Regions from separate parts of the Brevibacillus sp. JB24b genome, predicted to be linked through region 1. Evidence: riboswitches for the same ligand, from Rfam matches in the RefSeq annotation. Region 1 holds a riboswitch; the other holds the start of a gene.
What was found. Region 1 has a riboswitch for cyclic di-AMP ahead of ACQV1I_RS03690 (C40 family peptidase). Riboswitches for the same ligand answer to the same signal wherever they lie in the genome.
Positions count from the first base shown of each region.

Region 2: it holds a riboswitch for cyclic di-AMP, as region 1 does, so the genes downstream of both, ACQV1I_RS22460 (CAP domain-containing protein) here and ACQV1I_RS03690 (C40 family peptidase) in region 1, are expected to answer to the same signal.

Region 1 covers NZ_JBNVQV010000001.1:699,589-708,927, forward strand. Annotated here, with positions in the region: gene ACQV1I_RS03640 (RluA family pseudouridine synthase) at 1-828, opposite strand, end outside; gene ACQV1I_RS03645 (hypothetical protein) at 1,128-1,469, shown strand; gene ACQV1I_RS03650 (transglycosylase domain-containing protein) at 1,718-2,548, shown strand; gene ACQV1I_RS03655 (DMT family transporter) at 2,642-2,956, opposite strand; gene ACQV1I_RS03660 (DMT family transporter) at 2,959-3,306, opposite strand; gene ACQV1I_RS03665 (TetR family transcriptional regulator) at 3,422-4,006, opposite strand; gene yhfH (protein YhfH) at 4,456-4,599, shown strand; gene ACQV1I_RS03675 (hypothetical protein) at 4,839-5,396, shown strand; gene ACQV1I_RS03680 (sensor histidine kinase) at 5,553-6,932, opposite strand; gene ACQV1I_RS03685 (response regulator transcription factor) at 6,936-7,661, opposite strand; gene ACQV1I_RS03690 (C40 family peptidase) at 7,865-8,317, opposite strand; cyclic di-AMP (ydaO/yuaA leader) riboswitch at 8,324-8,461, opposite strand; gene ACQV1I_RS03695 (LiaF transmembrane domain-containing protein) at 8,831-9,262, shown strand; gene ACQV1I_RS03700 (PspA/IM30 family protein) at 9,306-9,339, shown strand, end outside.
Region 2 covers NZ_JBNVQV010000001.1:4,790,871-4,800,209, reverse strand. Annotated here, with positions in the region: gene ACQV1I_RS22470 (MATE family efflux transporter) at 1-139, opposite strand, end outside; gene ACQV1I_RS22465 (MerR family transcriptional regulator) at 245-1,087, opposite strand; gene ACQV1I_RS22460 (CAP domain-containing protein) at 1,277-2,092, opposite strand; cyclic di-AMP (ydaO/yuaA leader) riboswitch at 2,098-2,263, opposite strand; gene ACQV1I_RS22455 (sigma-54 interaction domain-containing protein) at 2,709-4,103, shown strand; gene ACQV1I_RS22450 (GntP family permease) at 4,432-5,814, shown strand; gene ACQV1I_RS22445 (3-hydroxybutyrate dehydrogenase) at 5,884-6,666, shown strand; gene ACQV1I_RS22440 (HesB/YadR/YfhF family protein) at 6,761-7,048, opposite strand; gene adhE (bifunctional acetaldehyde-CoA/alcohol dehydrogenase) at 7,448-9,339, shown strand, end outside.

The sequences.
Region 1 (9,339 bases):
TGGTTTTGATTTAGCGCCGTATTTCTTATCACCTACAATAGGATGTCCTATATCTTCCATATGGACACGGATTTGATTTTTGCGGCCTGTCTCTAGTTGGACTTCTAGCAAGGAGAAATTCCGATCAGACTGAAGCAATTTGTAGTGAGTAACAGCATGCTGTCCATCATTTGGATAATGACTGGAATACATTTTTAATGTACTACTTTCTTTTAGCCATGATGAAATAGTTCCGGCCTGTTTCTTAACGTTTCCTTCAACAAGAGCAACATACAGACGTTCTTTGACACTGTCTTTCCAAGAGTTTTGAAGTGCCTGTTGAACATGTTCATTTTTAGCGAACATCATAACACCAGACGTGTCTCGATCTAGGCGGTGCACCACAAAAATTCTATTTTTAGGATTCTCAACACGAACATAGGTCATTAATTGACGATAGACGGTTAACTCTTTCTCTTGTGGAGAAGCAATAGATAGCAAGCCAGCCTCTTTTTGGATAACAATGACATCATCATCTTCAAATAAAATTTTAATTCCAATCATAGGTGGTGTTTCAGAAACCTTTTTATTCTGTAGGGAGACCGTTTGTCCAGGATGCAATACATGATTATGAGTCGTCACCACTCGGTCGTTTACTAATACCTGACCGCGTGTTAACAGGGATTTAATAGAGTTCCGGCTGAGATGTGTAATATGCTGTAATAAAAACGGTAGTAATTCAGATGGTTCTTTGACCGTATATTGTTTGGCTGGGGCCTGACTTTTACTGGTAAATTTGCTGTTGTTTTTAGTTACGTGTTTTTTGGGATGGTTCCTTCTATTATTCATGAGATAAACCTCTTTCTTAGAAACTACAATATAAGCTACACGAATTGTAACCGATAGTCTCTATACTAACAAATAAAAAACGATCCACCAAGCAAAACGGGTTTTTACTATGAGAAATGAAAGGCCCTGTGAAGCAGAATGCTAGTGGAAACTAGGATATACCTGAAAAAGATTCTCTTCCTATAAGTGTCTGCTTAGAAATAATTACTACTTAGCAATATTCAAGCTTTTTTCTTTCCCTGTCTTCTTCATTTTTGTTATAATGGTGCTTAAGCCAATTAAGGGAGTGTTACGAAAAGATGGATGCATTGTTTGACCAATTGAAAGAATATCTAAACATGGATACAGAAATCTCTTTCCTTGAATTTGATAAGTATTATAAAGATGTATTGGTATTTTTAGATACTGAATGGACAAACTTGAACGAAGAGGATACCATGCGTATGATCTTCATTCTTGATAACTTAAAAGCGAACAGCGAAGAGCGTTCTAAGCGTAAAGGGAAAGAATCCAAGAAATTCGCTAAAATTGCTGAACGCACAAATATTTGGGCGCAAGTAATGATTAAACGTATGAAAGAATTCGGTTTAAACGACGAAGAGATCGGCAAGCGTTACGAGGCAATTTACGAAGCTGTGTAGGTATTCGTACTTACCAGAGCTTACTTACTTGTTAAGGTTATTTGAGGTCTGATTCCTTATGGGAGTCAGGCTTTTTTCTGTTATGGGGCAGGCTTATGAACAAAAAACCTTACAAAAATTTAAGGTTTCTGTAAGACTTTTCAATAGGTCATGGTAAGGATTTTGGACTACAATTAGGTTACAACGAGGAAAAAGTCGAAACATGTCAAAGAAAATAACGTCCTATAAGAAGAAAGGAGGCAGCAATCATGAATCATGTCTTACAAGGAACTGCACAACCGTTAAAACAGAGCAAGCCTAAAACCTGGCGTACCAGAGTACCAAAGTGGTTAGTGATACTGTTGATTGCTGCGCTTTTCTTACAGGTTATTGCATATTCTATTGTAACCATAGCAGGTACTTATTTAATTGACCAACAGATCTTAACCAAGACGGTAGGTAGTAGTTTAGGAGGTCAGGGCACGTATGTTGCTACAGACGAAATGCCTGCTTATCTGAAGGATGCTTTTATCGCAATTGAAGACCATCGCTTCTATTACCATAAAGGAATTGATTACATTGCATTTGGACGTGCCTTATGGATTAACACGATGTCAGAGAGTAAACGGCAGGGTGGTAGCACGATCAGCATGCAACTAGCTAGAAATTTATTTTTAACAAATGAGAAAACCTATACACGTAAGGTAAAAGAAGCCTTAATCGCGATGAATTTAGAACGTCAATTTTCTAAAGATGAAATAGTAGAGATGTATTTAAACAATATTTATTTTGGTCATGGAAAATACGGAATTGAAGCAGCAGCTCAACATTATTTTGGAAAGACGGTACGTCTACATTATCCAAAGCTAAAAACAATTAATGAGAGTGAAGCAGCTATGTTAGCAGCTTTACCAAAAGCACCAGAAAATTATTCGCCAATCAAATATCCTGATAAAGCAATGACCCGGCAACATGTGGTATTAAGTCGAATGAAAAAGCTTGGTTATATCACAGATAAGCAGGAACAGGATTTTTTGAAACAAAAAATAATTTTACCCACAACAGGCAATGAGCTATCCAGAGCCGCCTCGCAGTCATAACTGCGAGGTTTTTCAGCATAAAGAGGGGCAACATGTAATAGAGGCTTCCTTTCAAGGAATACGGTTTTCTTTTTACTCTATAAGAAGTGTAGGTTAAGAGACTGCTTTTAGTCCAGTCACACCGACGACAATGATGATGAGACTGATGATACGTCCTATGCTTTTTGACTCGTTGAAAAAAATCATATTTACTAGTACCGCACCGGCTGTTCCAATACCAATCCAAACGGCATAGGCTACACTTAACTGAAGATAATTAAGAGATGCGTAGAGGAGGGCAAAAGATGTACCGAACCCTCCAAAGAAAAGAACTGTATTTATTAAAGATTTATTTATACTAAACTTTTTTAAACCTATTACACCAATCAATTCAAATATTGCCGCTAGAAATACAAATAACCAACCCATAATTAAGCAACTCCTTTCCCTTGTGCGTCTTCGCCTTTATTGTCTGCAAGTTTTAATGAAATTACGCCGATGACTAGAAGACCCATAAATAGACCTTTTGCTAGACTGAATAACCCTTCAAAGATAAAAATGTCCATTAGGGCTGTACCTACTGTACCTGCTGCTGCGAAAATAGCATAAACTGTACCCGTTGGTAATGTTTCGCATGCTTTAGAGAGAAGATAAAAATCTGCAATAATAATGACACCTACGATAGCCCAGTGCCACCATGCTGTTGCCACGTTAAATGCATAAACCCAAAACAATTCGAATAAACAAGTTAAAATGACATAAATCCAAGCTTTATTCATAAACAACCATTCCTTTTTTTAAAATGTTAAATCACAAATTATAGCCCCTTTTCATATGAATGAATGTCAGTCATTTTTATTTTAAAAAAATATTGGACATACCCAATAACTTTATTTATTTTTTTAACAGTGATCTTTTGATGAAGCTATAGGTCTCCGCCTTAATGATATCCACAGTATCATCCTGATCGCGCCCTATATAAAATCGTTCAGCCGCATTTTCAACAAGGTTGATAATCATTTTTGCCATTCGTTCCACATTAATGTCATTGATGATCTCGTTATCGTTTATGGCTTTATTTAATATAATTTCAAACCAATGATAATAGGGACGGTATATCGCTTCCCATTTTTCCATTGAATAATCTATGGCAAGACCGGAATAACAAAGGACAATAATCTCTTTATATGAATCTGTTATGTTAAAGGTTTCGTCAATCACAATTTCTAAGGCGTCCCAAAAGTTTTCTTTCCCTTGGATATTTTCCTTAATTCTTTCTAAAGTAGTTGTGAGAAGATTATCTGCAATGGCTGGTATTAAAGCCTTTTTAGATGAAAAATATAAATAAAAAGTTCCTTGGGCAATTCCTGCTTTTTTTACGATATCTGAAATGGAAGTCTTATCAAGTCCTTTTTCTGAAATGACGTCAATGGCAGCTTCTAAAATTTTATTGTATTTTCCGTCAGAAATGCTAGCTATATCATTTACCTCCTCTTGTTAAATGAATGACTATCATTCATTATAAAGCAACACTAATATAATGTCAAAAAATCAATTGTATCTAAGATAATAACCATTACGTAATGAAAGGAGGAGTGGGCAAGGTAAAGATGTCTTTACATGTAGTAGCTACAATTAAAAATTTACGAATAGTAAGGTTGTTGTGGATTGTTCCTTTCCTTGTGGCGGGGTAGCTTGTTTCACCAGTCATTTTCACTACTGGGTATTATTTCTTGTATTATAACAGTGAAATTTAGTAAAAATAGTATTAATACAGAGAAAGAAAGAGTATTCGAGAGATAGGATAACTAAATAACGGATAATCGCTGTAAAATGTGCTATAACAAGATTTTTATTTGATTGCTGTTGTAGTACAATGAAGTCAACAAATCACACATTGAGCAAGAAAACATACGGAGGCGATTAACATGGAGAAAATGACTCATTTCTTTGCTACATTGGGACCAAAACAATGTGAATGCTGTGGTCAACCGATTACAGAACAAGCAGAATCCTATATGTCCGAATGCTTGGATTGCTCCGAAAAGAAGTACATCATCGTAGAAGTTTAATCAATATGCTATAAATTACCTTTTTTGGAACCCTTTCTTTACTCCATATACACACCCTTTATTAAGCCATTCTGCCAGTCAAGCAGAATGGCTTCTTTTTGTATATATATAAATTGTTTTGTGCTCCTATCGCTACTAATGCAAAGAAGCACTGAAGGCATTTTTTTTCTTTACGTTTTACTTGCACCAGTAAAAAAAACAGGGCATTCTAAGAACAGAATATGGAGAGGAGCTTTTTGATGTTTCATCCAATTATTTATGACAATATAAAAGTTGTATTAGAAGGCGCTGTTTATGACCATGATTTGGATGGCGATATTTTGGTTATAAATCGAGTAGATGCTGTTGATTTAGCCAAATTTGGACGCTATTTTCATATTCAATTTCACTTATTGTCTTCTACAGAGGACACAAACAAGCATCAGGTAACTGCTGAAATTCAGCTTTCAACGGAACTATCTGATATCGCAAGTGAGCAGTTAGAACAAACGCTCGCCGTACCGATGGGCTGTCGGATCTGTATTCATTTCGATCTATCCATGAGAGATGTGCCTTACGAATCTGAGCAGGTGATACATTTGTTAAATGATATTTGGGGACATCGGCCACATATTACACAGCAGGTAATGTTTACAGTAGATGAGCATCAGGAATTTAGATGGCCACCTGAACAATTCCAGGTACGAATAAAATTAGATTTTCATCGTAAGATCGACGAAGGTAACATTCCTGATTTGAATGAAATTGTAGAGTATTGTATTGAATCATTACGATTATTAGAGCAACGAGAGGTATAATCTGAGGTTTCAGGCTGTATCGTAGTATAGAAACGAGAATTAGGTTATGGATAAAACAACAAATACCGCATCCGAGTCACTAGCTCTGATGCGGTATTTTATATCTACTACGTTCTTAGTTGACTTATCCTTTAGAAAAAACCGGTTGGTGTTCTCCTAATCCTGTGGTAACGGCTTATCAGGAGGTGTTTTTTTCTGTTTAAGAGGTATGGTTACTGTAAAGGCACTGCCTATACCTAACTGGCTGCTCACAGTAATTTTTCCAGCATGACGTTCAACAAGTCGCTGGCAGATTGTTAATCCTAGTCCTGTACCACCACTGTTGCGATTACGTGATTTTTCAGCCCGATAGAATTTGGTGAAGATCTTAGATAAATCTTCTTCCGCGATTCCATCCCCTTTATCAATGACAGAGAAGCTCACTTCATTGTTTCCCATATCACAGGTAAACAGGATACTTCCATCAGGTTTATTATAATGTATGGCGTTATTTAGTAGATTTTCTAAAACACGTCGTAGTTTTTGTTCATCCGCTTCCATATGTAATGAATCAGAAACACGGAATTTACTAGAGAAGCTGATGGGACTTTGTTCCAGACGGGTAGCGTATTCCTCAGCGATGTTGCTGGCAAACGTTCGAATATGAATGCGAGTTAGATTGAGTGGAAAGCGACCCATCCATTGATTATGGTCCTGCAACTCATCCAATAAATTTTCCAAATCAAGTGCCTTTTCTTCTATCTTGGCCATTTGCTTCTGTATGCGCTCAAGATCGGTAACACGACCTGAAGCAATATAAGATGCATATCCTTTAATCGTGGTTAAAGGTGTACGGAAATCATGGGCAATAGCGGCCATCAATTCTTGTTGTCGTTCTTCAACAAAAGTGAGCTCTTCTACCATGTCATCGAAGTAGCGGAATAGTTGCCCAAATTCATCGGTAGATTGATAAGAAAAGGCAACATCACGTTTACCCATCTTAATTTCCTGGGTAACACGCGAAAGTTCATTAACAGGACGTAGTATCCAACGAATGACCACAATAAATAGAATAATACCTATGAAAATTAAGCTGACATAAATATACACAATGATCATGGTAACCCCTTTTGAAGAGAGGATATCATAGTCATCTGTATAAAAACGAACAACGGTCCTACCTTCTACAGGAGCACTACGATCAATGGAATACTCTGCTATTACCTTTTTCGATCCTTTGCCTATAGCATTATAGGCTTCTGAGGTTTTCGTGGTAATGGCATTGCCACTTTCATCTTCCACTACAATCGTGTACATCAAGTCTTCTGGCAACTGTTTCGTTAATTCTTTTAATTCATTGGGATCTTTAAACAAGGAACGACGAATCACTTCATTAAAGCTGACTCGCTCGGCCACTTCTTTTCCCAGCAAAAACTGCTCGTGGCGATCTGTTTTAAGCTGATCCACAATAATGTTTTGAAAGATAAAGCGGTACGCCAAAATATGAATCACGATGACAGCTAAAAAGGCGAGCAGTATTTTATTGCTGATTTTCACGAATTAGATACGCTCCCCGATAAAGACGTAACCAGTTCCCCATTGTGTTTTAATAAACGTACGTTCTGTTTCTAGTTTTTCACGTAGGTTCTTAATATGTACCGTAACAGTATTAAGTGAGCCATACCCATAGCCCCATACGCGATCATAGATTTGTTCTCGAGTAAAAACAATACCTGGATTCTCTGCTAAGAAGGTTAGCAATTGAAATTCTTTTGTAGACAAATCAATTTTATTTTCCCCTACATAGACAGAGTAGGTTTCCTTATGAATTTCCAGCCCTTTAAATTTTAAGATGGTGAGAGCTGAATTTCCTGCTTCCTTATCTAGTTGTTCATTTTGAGCAGTTAATTTTCTCAAACGGTCATAGCGACGAAGGTGAGCACGAATGCGAGCCAGCAATTCTTCTGTATCAAAAGGCTTGGTGATATAGTCATCAGCACCAATTTCTAGTCCAACTACTTTATCTACTGGTTTACCTTTTGCACTTAAGAAAATGATTGGCATTTCCCGTTCACGACGAATTTGCGCGCACAGTTCATACCCGCTCATTTGTGGCATCATAATATCAAGCAAGATGAGATTGGGGATTAACCCACTATCTAGCTTTGCAAGTGCTTCTTCTCCACTATTTGCATGAGAAACGTCAAAACCTTCATTCTCAAGGATGTCTTGGAGCAGATCGACAATCTCTTGGTTATCGTCCACAACAAAAATATGATCTTTCAAGGGAGACCCTCCTAGTTTCTACGAAATGCAATTAATTTCATCATATCATGGATAAGGGCGTCTGGCACAATTAAATATAAGGAAACATATAGCCTTATCATGTGAGCTGGTACTAATTGTAGTCAGAAAAAGCCAGAGACTCATGTCCCTGGCTTTTGTATTAAAAGGTCGTACTTCTTTTTCAGCTTCATGGAAAAAGATTTTTAGTCTTCCAATTCTGGAATTGCTACACGTTTAGCACCTACGTATTTCTTGCTCCAATAGTAGGGATCATCAAGGCTTGTCTTCGTTACTCCAATTCCTGTTTCAGAGTGAGCAAACATATTGTTTCCAATATAGATGCCTACGTGTGAGATGTTTCTGCCATTCGTGTTAAAAAACACTAAATCTCCCGGTTTTAGGTCTTCTCGATCTACTGACTCTCCCACATCGAATTGGGAAGAAGAAGAAGCTGGAAGTTTTGCACCTAAAGCCCCAAACACGTACCCGGTAAAACCGGAACAATCAAAACCTGAAGTAGATTTACCGGCTGCTTTGTAAGGTACGCCATACAAAGGATTGATGGTTTGGTCTAATGAGTCGGAAGATGCGAATACAGAACCTCCACCCACGGCTAGTAATGCAGTCATTAGTATGGAACACACAAACTTACGCAACGAAAGAGCCCCTTCCTTTTAAGCCTCCGAGGTTAGCTGATGGGTTCGGTCGAAAGGTTTCCCTAAGCTGTTTGTAATAACAGCTATTCACCCCAAAGTATGGTTCCCCCGTTTCCATTGTCTGGAACTCGGCTAATTTTCGATTTTTTTTTACAGAGAGATTAAATTCTACTTTCGTCGTTATTCTCCTTTTTTTTTTATTAAAGTTCACTTTTTCGACATATTTTTAAGTAATCTTTTTAGAGAATACCCGTCTTATCTGATTCTGATAAGAGTGTCACTTCCATTACATTCTTATAGGTAGAAACAAAGTGAAACTTCCTGTCGTTTCCTGTTGATTTAGCTGATTTCTTCTCCACTACCAGCTGAAATCTATCTTTCCTTTCACGGATGGACATTCTCTCCGACTCAGGGCTGAGGAGAAAACCATTCGCTCGCCCGTTATAGATTTTTTCAGGGTCGACTACAATAAGGTCATGAACAACAAGCGAATGAAAAAAGGAGGGAAAACACTTGCAAGGGCAATCCGGAAAAATATTTCTGGGGCTTACGCTGATTGTCGTAGGGGTACTGGTATTGCTTGACAAACTAGGGCTAGGAATCGACAGGTTAATCCCCATGTTTATCGCAGGACTGTTAATGGTCTATGGTTGCAAAAAGGTGTTAAGCGCTGGCTCAACAGGAAATAAAGGATGGGGAATATTTGTTTTCCTCTTCGGGCTATTAATGCTCTTAAATAAATTGAGCTTGCTATTTGGTTGCATGTTAGCAATTGCGATCATCTACTTTGGATTTAAGGTAATGAAAAGCCAACGACATACTGCCCAGCATGAATCAACTCCATCGATGTGGGAGAGAGAGTGGGCACAGAGTGTGTTACGAGAAGATAAGCTAGATCGTTGGGAACACGAGGTAAAGAAACGTCAACATAAGGATTTGTTTTGATTACAAAAACCAAAAAATGATAAACTCTAAGGAGGAATTCTAAATGAGTATTTTTAAAAGACTGCGTGATGTAACGG
Region 2 (9,339 bases), 4.1 Mb from region 1:
CTACCCCCCGACTGACAAATACCCCATCCACAAAAATATTAATCGACATAAGTAGCATGCCGAGTACAGAAGGGATGAGATACGAGATGAATAGCTTTGGCACGGGGGTCTCCCTTAGTTTAATTGCTGCGTCTGTCATAATACGACCTCCTTGTGATAGCTCTTATTGTAAACCTTCAAGCTACTTGAAGCTCAAGGGGGCGCAGAAATTTTTTTGTTTGTCAGTCAATAAATTTATTTGAAATCAGTCAGTTATAAGGGAGGTAGAGGGTTGGATTGGAATTTGGATTTCAGTAACAAATTCATCGGATTCACTGGTGATAGATAAATCTACAATGCCTAGCTCATAGGATTTATCAGTAATCTCATAATTACGCCTTCTGATTGCTGAAAGGAGGCGTTCATAGGACTGATCGAGCTGTTCGTAAGGTCCATAATGCATGGTACATGCGTACAAACCAGCTGGAATACTGGCATAGCGCTCTTTATCAACGGGAAGATCATCAATCATGATAAATAAACTATTGTAATCTTGATATTCCCCTTTTAGGATGGAGGATTTGGACACAGAAGTACCAATATCGCCAGCAAATAATGATACCTCTAAAAGCTGAAGATCACTTTGCAATGTATTAAGGTGATACTCAAACTCTTCATCAGAGAGGTCTGCTTCTACGACTATAGAGTGAATATAGCGCTTTGGTAAATCTTTAAATACGACGGAATCATCCGGTTTATCTACGCCTTGTTTGATGGTTGTGATCTTACTTTCCAAGCGATTTAGCATGTAGGCGATTTCCTGTTGTTTTTGTTTAAGCGATGTTCTTTGTTTTTCTAGGATGTCCAAAGCCAGATCGGGGGTACGTTCATCCATAAATCTTTTAATCTCTTGTAGTGGAATACCTAAATGGCGAAAAAACTTAATAGAAGTTAAAGTAGAAAATTGATCAATTGTGTAGTAACGGTATTGTGTTTTCTGATCAATGCTTTTAGGCTGAAAAATGCCTTTCTCATCATAATAGCGAAGCGTTGATTCGGCGATACGGTGCATACGAGCCATCTTGCCAATTGTAAATCGATTTTTCATAATAGATTCCTCCGGTTTGGACACAGGTTTCTCCTTTGTTTCCTAGTAATACATTATCTTGTCCAGTTATACAAAATCAATAAAGCCCTATAAGCATAAAAAAAGACAGACGAAATGAGGAGTTTCGTCTGTCTTTATGAGATAACATGGATAGGGATTTTGTTGATCCTCTATTCCGAAATAAGTGGTTTATCCGATGAATTCTTGTACCCAGTAACCGTTATAGTATCCTACTCCGATTTTTGTGAAGGAAGAATCCATAATGTTTCTACGGTGTCCGTCGCTACCCATCCAGTCTTTCATAACTTCTTCTGCAGAACGTTGTCCCTCAGCGATGTTTTCACCAGCTGTACGGAAAGAAATGTCATACTGCTTCATCATGTCGAATGGAGATCCGAAAGTTGGGCTGTCATGATCAAAATAATTGTTTTGTGCCATGTCTTTTGCTTTGTCTGTTGCCATTTTAGATAGTTCTTTATCCATGCTAAGTGGTTTCAGACCAGCCTTTGCACGCTCCTGGTTTACGATATCTACTACTTCGTTCACCATTGCGCTTGCTTCAGAAGATACGTTCTCTTTTGAATCGTTATCTTTTACTGGCTCTTTGATGGAAGGTTTTTTCTGTTCGTCTACAGAAGCTTTATCGGAATCCTTTTTAGAAGTCTCTTTGTCAGCCCATCTGTCTTTACCCTTTGATTTAGAAGGTAATTCAATGTCGCAATCTTCAATGTTTTTCAATTGATCGACGATGGATTTTCCCTTATCCGAATTTTGATTTAAAAGGTTATTTAATACATCGGTAGGAAGACAATCCTTAGAGTTTCCTTGCTTCTGTTTAAGTAAATCAGAAAATGCATTCAGATCAAGGTTAGCAGTACCTTTTTGGATCGGTAACTTTTTCACCGTGCAATCTGGAGAAGCAGCAAATGCAGACGTAGCGATACCGCTTACTGCCATTCCTACTGCTAATGCAAATACTGTTTTAGACATCCATTTTTTCTTCACTTCTCATCGCTCCTTTTTTTTACCTACGAGGTTAGTTGTCGGGTTCGGATTGAGGATACAACCCTACGCAGACATTATGTACGATTCACCCCAGGCGGTTAGCATAAGCCTTACACCATCAGTCATCCCCCGCACTTCTCATGACTTGGGAAGTTTCGGCAAACTCAGAATAACAAAGTTACCAGCAAGGAAAAAGCGGTAGATAATTGGTAAAAGTAGATAAAAATTCCTATTAAAATTTGATGAGAAAAGGAGGAACTAGGAAGAGTTCAAGTGGCTAAAGGGATGAAGCTGGATCAAAATAATAGAAAATAGAGGCAGCGATAACAGGTAAGTTGGAAGAAAAAAAGCACATTTGCTAAGTTTAGGAGGGGAGTGAAGTAAATAAAACGATGAAAAATAGAAGGAATTGTAAATTTTTTTACTCCTATAAAAGGGTAATTTGCACGAGTTGGACTATGCAACGATCAACTAGATGTTAGAAATTAGAGTAAGAAACTAGAAATAATAAGAATGTAGGAAGAGGGGAGGTGGATACAGGAGGAAAACAAACTTATATTTGTTGTTGTTAGAAAAATGTGATAATATCAGTTGTTACATTCTAGGAGGGGGATGAATGATGGCATTCCATTCTGTTTTATCGTCGGAATATTTAGAACTATTGGAGGATGTGTTTGAAAAAGCATATGAATGTATAGTGGTGACCGATCCAGAGGGGGTTATTCTGATGATGAACCATAAATATCGGAGCTTTATCGGCATAGCTGACCCAATCGGTAGGCATGTTACGACGGTTATTGAGAATACGCGAATGCATGTAGTAGCCAAAACTGGCTTAGCAGAGCTGGCTGAGGTTCAACGTATTAATGGCCGGGAGATGATAGCGAACCGTGTCCCTATCTATCGGGAAGAGAAAATGATTGCGGTACTCGGAACTGTTATGTTTCAGGATGTGCGGCAGCTTCACGCTTTGTCTGCTACTGTAGATCGATTAAAACAAGAATTAGATTACTATAAAGGTGAATTACAGAGGAAGCTGAGAGCAACCTATCGTTTTGAACAGATTGTGAGCACCAGCGACTTAATGAACAAATGTAAGGAACTGGCAATGAAGGTTGCTAACAGCGATACAACCGTACTGATTACAGGAGAGAGTGGCACGGGAAAGGAACTGTTTGCGCATGCTATTCACGCGGCAAGTCAGAGGGCGATGGGACCATTTATTCGTGTAAATTGTGCGGCTATCCCGGATAATTTATTGGAGTCCGAGCTGTTTGGATATGAAGAGGGAGCATTTACAGGGGCACTACGCAAAGGAAAAAAAGGTAAGTTTGAACTAGCAGATCGAGGTACAATCCTTTTAGATGAAATTGGGGATATGCCACTAGCTCTACAAGCCAAGCTCTTACGCATTTTACAAGAAAAAGAAGTAGAGCGAATCGGGGCGAGTCGGCCACTATCACTAAATGTACGAGTGATTGCTTCTACTAATAAAGATATGATCGCTTTGATGAAAGCAGGCAAATTTCGCGAGGATTTATTTTATCGTTTGCATGTTGTTACCCTTACAATACCACCGCTTCGGGATAGGCTGGAAGACTTACCATATTTGGTAGAGATTATACGAGAGCAGTTGATGGAGTCAACCGGGATTGTAGTGAAAGGAATGGATGAAGAGGTATGGGAGCTGTTACGTTATCACAGCTGGCCTGGCAACGTCAGAGAATTACGTAATGTATTGGAGCGTGCCATGCATATGATGGAGGGAAAGTGGATTAGGGCCGAACATATTCTGTTACCTACATCCATACCAGGAAGCCCCATGCTACAGAGTAGCTTTCCTAGCCTCAAGGAGTGGTTAGCAAAAGCTGAACGAGAGGCGTTGCAACAGGCCGTACAACTTGCTGGGGGAAATAAACGAGAGGCAGCAAAACTGCTCGGAATTAGTAAATCAAGCTTCTATCAAAAGTGGGAGAAGCTAATCGACAGGCAAATAAAACAAGTGAAGTAGTAAGTCCAAGATACCGGAATGAGTCCAGAATCTTGGACTTTTTTATATGTACAGCTTACAACCAATGATTCATAAAGAGGAGAGCTTTTATGTATTTGCAGGACGCGAATTATTACGTGATTTTTTTCCGAAAATTTGGACTTAAACTCAGGGGCGGCATGCGAAATCGTTCAGCTTGTAAAAGGCTGGGTACGATGAAAATGTTGTTAGTATCTGTCAGATTGACTGGAATAATGTTACATAACACTTTTGCTCAATAAATGGCATAAATCATGCTTCTTTATAGAGGATAGACACATTTTTGTCAGATGAGAGAGGGGAATTATTTATGTTTTTAGAGATCGTAGCGATCCTTGTGTCTTTATGTTTACTAATGTTTTTTGCATATCGAGGCTATCCTGTTATCGTATTTGCCCCCATTTTTACTCTATTGGCTGTCGTCCTATCGGGCTTAGCGTTACTGCCAAGCTATACAGAGACATTTATGACAAATGCAGCTAATTATATTAAGGCATTCTTCCCTGTATTTTTATTAGGAGCGATTTTCGGTAAAGTGATGGAATTAAGCGGAGCGGCTGGTTCTATCGCACAGACAATCGTCAAAGGGCTGGGATCAAATCGAGCCATGTTATCCATTGTATTAGCTTGTGCAATCCTCACCTATGGTGGTGTCTCCTTGTTCGTTGTAGCGTTTGCTGTCTATCCATTTGCAGCAGCTCTTTTTCGGGAGGCGAATATTCCTAAACGCTTGATTCCAGGCACGATAGCTTTAGGAGCGTTTACATTCACGATGGATGCATTGCCCGGTACACCACAGATTCAAAATATTATTCCAACGAATTACTTTGGAACAGATGCCTATGCGGCTCCACTTGTGGGAATTGTGGGAGCCTTCATGATTTTTGTAGGCGGGATGCTTTGGTTGGAAAGACGTCGCAAGCAGGCGGCCATAGCAGGAGAGGGATATGGTGATAATCACAAAAATGAGCCAGAAGCAAAAGAAGCTGAAAAATATCCTCATATTGCCTTGGCCATCTTACCTTTATTGCTTGTACTCCTCACCAATTTTCTATTAAGCAGAGGATTCATTGCAGTTGATAGCTGGTACGACCCAGCTATGCTTCAAGAAAAATTTAAGATTGAGAATGTAAAGACGGTAGCTTCTTCGTGGGCTTTGATCATTGCGTTGCTAGTAGGGGTTATTTCAGCTCTAGCTATAAATGTAAAAGCGGTGCATAGCAAACTGGCAACAGGCCTTACGACAGCAGCAATGGGGGCTTTACTTGCCATCTTTAACACAGCTTCTGAAGTAGGCTTTGGGAACGTGGTAAAAACGTTGCCAGGGTTCAAAATCATTCAAAGCTGGATTTTGGGGGCAAGCGATCATCCATTGGTTTCTGAAGCCTTAGCGGTAAATGTACTGTCTGGAATGACTGGCTCAGCTTCTGGTGGTTTGTCGATTGCCTTGGAAGTAATGGGAAAACAGTACGTAGAGCTAGCAGATGCTGTTGGTATTTCACCTGAGCTACTACATCGGATTGCTTCAATGGCTTCGGGAGGGATGGATACGTTACCTCATAATGGTGCTGTTATTACACTATTGGCTATCACTGGACTTACGCACCGTCAGTCCTACAAGGATATTTTTATCATTACCGTATTGAAGACAGTCACGGTTTTCATACTGGCTTTCGTGGTTTCCATTTTCTAATGGGATGGGTGTTGAAAAAGATAAGGATAAGGCTTTTGCCATGATAATAAGGAATAGGAGAAATGTCTAATGGGGTTATTAGATCAAAGAGTAGCATTAATTACTGGGGCTGCGAGCGGTATTGGTTATGAGATGGCACAGCATTTTGCCAAGGAAGGAGCGATCATCGCCATTGCTGATCTTAATGCGGGAGCGGTTGTGATGTCAGCAGAGAAGCTACGTCAGCAGGGGAATAAGGTGATCGGCTTATGCTGTGATGTTTCAAATGAGGAGCAGGTTGCAGCCAGCGTACAGCGGGTTGTCGAAGAGTACGGCAGATTGGAGATTTTAATTAATAATGCAGGTCTACAGCATGTGTCCCCAATCGAAGAGTTCCCGACAGAACGTTTTGAGCTGTTGTTGAAAGTCATGCTAGTGGGACCCTTTTTAGGCATTAAGCATGCGTTTCCTATAATGAAACAACAGGGATATGGTCGGATTTTAAATATGTCTTCTATAAATGGACTAATCGGATTTGCGGGAAAGGCGGCTTACAACAGTGCCAAGCATGGAGTGATTGGACTGACGAAAGTAGCCGCATTAGAAGGGGCCGTGCATGGGATTACAGTAAATGCGTTGTGTCCCGGCTATGTTGATACTCCATTAGTACAAAATCAGTTGAAGGATTTGGCTGTTACTCGTAATGTACCGTTAGAAAAAGTACTGGAGGAAGTCATTTACCCATTAGTCCCTCAGAAGAGATTGTTGTCCGTAGAGGAAATTGCAGACTATGCTTCTATGCTGGTAAGCGATAGATTAAAGGGAGTAACAGGTATCGCCGCCGCTATTGATGGAGGATATACTGCCCAATAAAAAGCCTTTACCGAAGAATGCAATAGAAAAAGCAGGTAACAAAAGAAGAATCAGAGGATTCCTTTCGCTATTACCTGCTTTTTTATCTATTTTCTTATTGGAAAGAAAATGTAATTTCTTCTAAAGCTTCATTAAAATCAACGGTCATACTTTTATCTTCAATAAACCACATGTCATCTTGCTCAAAAAAGAAGGTGATGCCTTCAGCCGTACTGGAGAGTGCAATTTCATTCGGTTCGGCTTTAGAAATCCCCATGGAATAGCTTTTATGTAGGCTGGTGCCCCCACCGTATCGGACGAAAAAGCGAATGGAATCGCCTGATTTGAAGCCCCAGTCTTTTTTGAACCAAGCAAGTGCTTGTGGTGTAATGGTAATGGACATTGAGAGCCACTCCTTCATCATGTCATCTGGAGATTGGTCGATACAGAAGTATCCTTTTATGTAGCATACCAGATTTTTATTGAAACATGATAGGATATAAGTGTAAAGTCTAAAAAAGTTAGTTAAAAAAATACAGGCAAACGTGTGAGAAACATCACATACATATACGTAGTTATCGAGTAAGATTAGGGTGTACCAAGGAGCTGAATAGAGAAAGATAGCCCCAAGGTGGTTTATAAGGAATTGCTTTTATGCACTACTTAACATCAAATAACAAAAGTTCCTTGTAAACTAGAATGTGAAAAATTTCACTTTCGCTTTATTTTTTAACGTGTAAGTGAAAAAATTCACTAAATCTGTGGATACAATGCTTTCTTATTTAATAAGGAGGAAGAAACCATGAGCAATGAAGTAAAAGTGCAGGAGCAAGCAAAAGAAGAGGCAGTAAAAACAATGATTGATACCTTGGTCGAGAATGGTAACCAAGCATTAAAGGACTTTGCTAATTACGATCAGGAGCAAATAGACAGCATTGTAAAAGCAATGGCGTTAGCTGGGTTAGATAAGCACGTATATCTGGCCAAATTAGCTCATGAAGAAACAGGACGCGGTGTTTTTGAAGACAAGATGATCAAAAACATTTTCTCTACAGAATATATTTATAACAGTATTAAAAAAGATAAAACAGTTGGTCTCATTCGTGAAGATGAGCAAAATGGTATCATCGAAATAGCTGAACCGATTGGCGTAGTAGCAGGGGTTACACCAGTAACAAACCCGACCTCTACCACCATGTTCAAAGCAATCATTTCTATTAAAACAAGAAATCCAATTATCTTCGCCTTCCACCCATCTGCACAGAAGTCTAGTGCAGAAGCAGCGCGTACATTATATGAAGCAGCAATAAAAGCTGGTGCTCCAAAGAATTGTATTCAGTGGATTGATCAACCATCCTTAGAAGCAACGAAACAATTAATGAACCATCCAGGCACAGCTCTCGTATTAGCAACAGGTGGAGCTGGTATGGTGAAATCAGCTTATAGTACAGGTAAACCAGCACTTGGTGTAGGTCCTGGTAACGTACCTTGCTATATTGAGCGAACTGCGGTAATCGAGCGTGCGGTAAATGATTTGATCCTATCTAAAACGTTTGACAATGGTATGATCTGTGCTTCTGAACAAGCTGTAATTGTTGACGCACCAATCTATGAACGAGTTAAACAACTTATGATTTCTAATAACTGTCACTTTTTGACACCTGATGAAAAAGCAAAAGTGGAGAAGCTGGTCATAAATGAAAATACATGCGCAGTAAATGCGGATATCGTGGGAAAACCAGCCGCAGTCATTGCTGAAATGGCCGGTGTACACGTAGATCCTGAAACGAAAATTCTAATCGCAGAACTGACAGGGGTAGGTGCTGATCATCCATTATCCCGTGAAAAATTGAGCCCTGTCCTTGCATGCTACAAAGTGAAAAATGCGGATGAAGGATTCCGCCGTGCAGAAGAAATGCTTGAGTTCGGTGGCCTGGGACATACAGCAGTTATCCATACAGAAGACGATGATCTTATGGAAGCATTTGGAATGAGAATGAAGGCTTGCCGTATCGTAGTTAATGCTCCATCTTCTCAAGGGGCAATCGGAGATATTTACAATGAATTTATTCCTTCTCTAACGCTTGGTTGCGGTTCTTATGGTCGAAACTCTGTATCTACCAACGTAAGTGCTGTGCATATGATCAACGTCAAAAAGGTGGCGAAACGACGCGTGAACATGCAATGGTTTAAGATTCCAGAGAAAATATACTTCGAGAAAAATTCTATTCAATATCTGCAAGACATGCCTGATATCTCTCGTGCTGTAATTGTGACAGACCCAGCTATGGTAAAACTAGGCTATGTAGATAAGGTATTGAGAAATCTGCGCAGTCGTTCTCAATACGTTCATTGTAAAGTGTTTAGCGATGTAGAACCAGATCCATCTGTAACAACCGTACGTAAAGGAACTGAACTAATGGCGGATTTCCGACCTGATGTGATCATTGCATTAGGTGGTGGTTCTGCAATGGACGCTGCGAAAGCTATGTGGTTATTCTATGAATATCCAAATGAAGAATTCCAAAACCTATACCAAAAATTCTTGGATATCCGTAAACGTGTTTATAAATTCCCTAAACTAGGTCGCCTAGCTAAATTCGTAGCCATTCCTACCACTTCTGGTACTGGCTCTGAGGTAACACCTTTTGCGGTAATTACTGACCGAGAGAAAAACATGAAATATCCAATTGC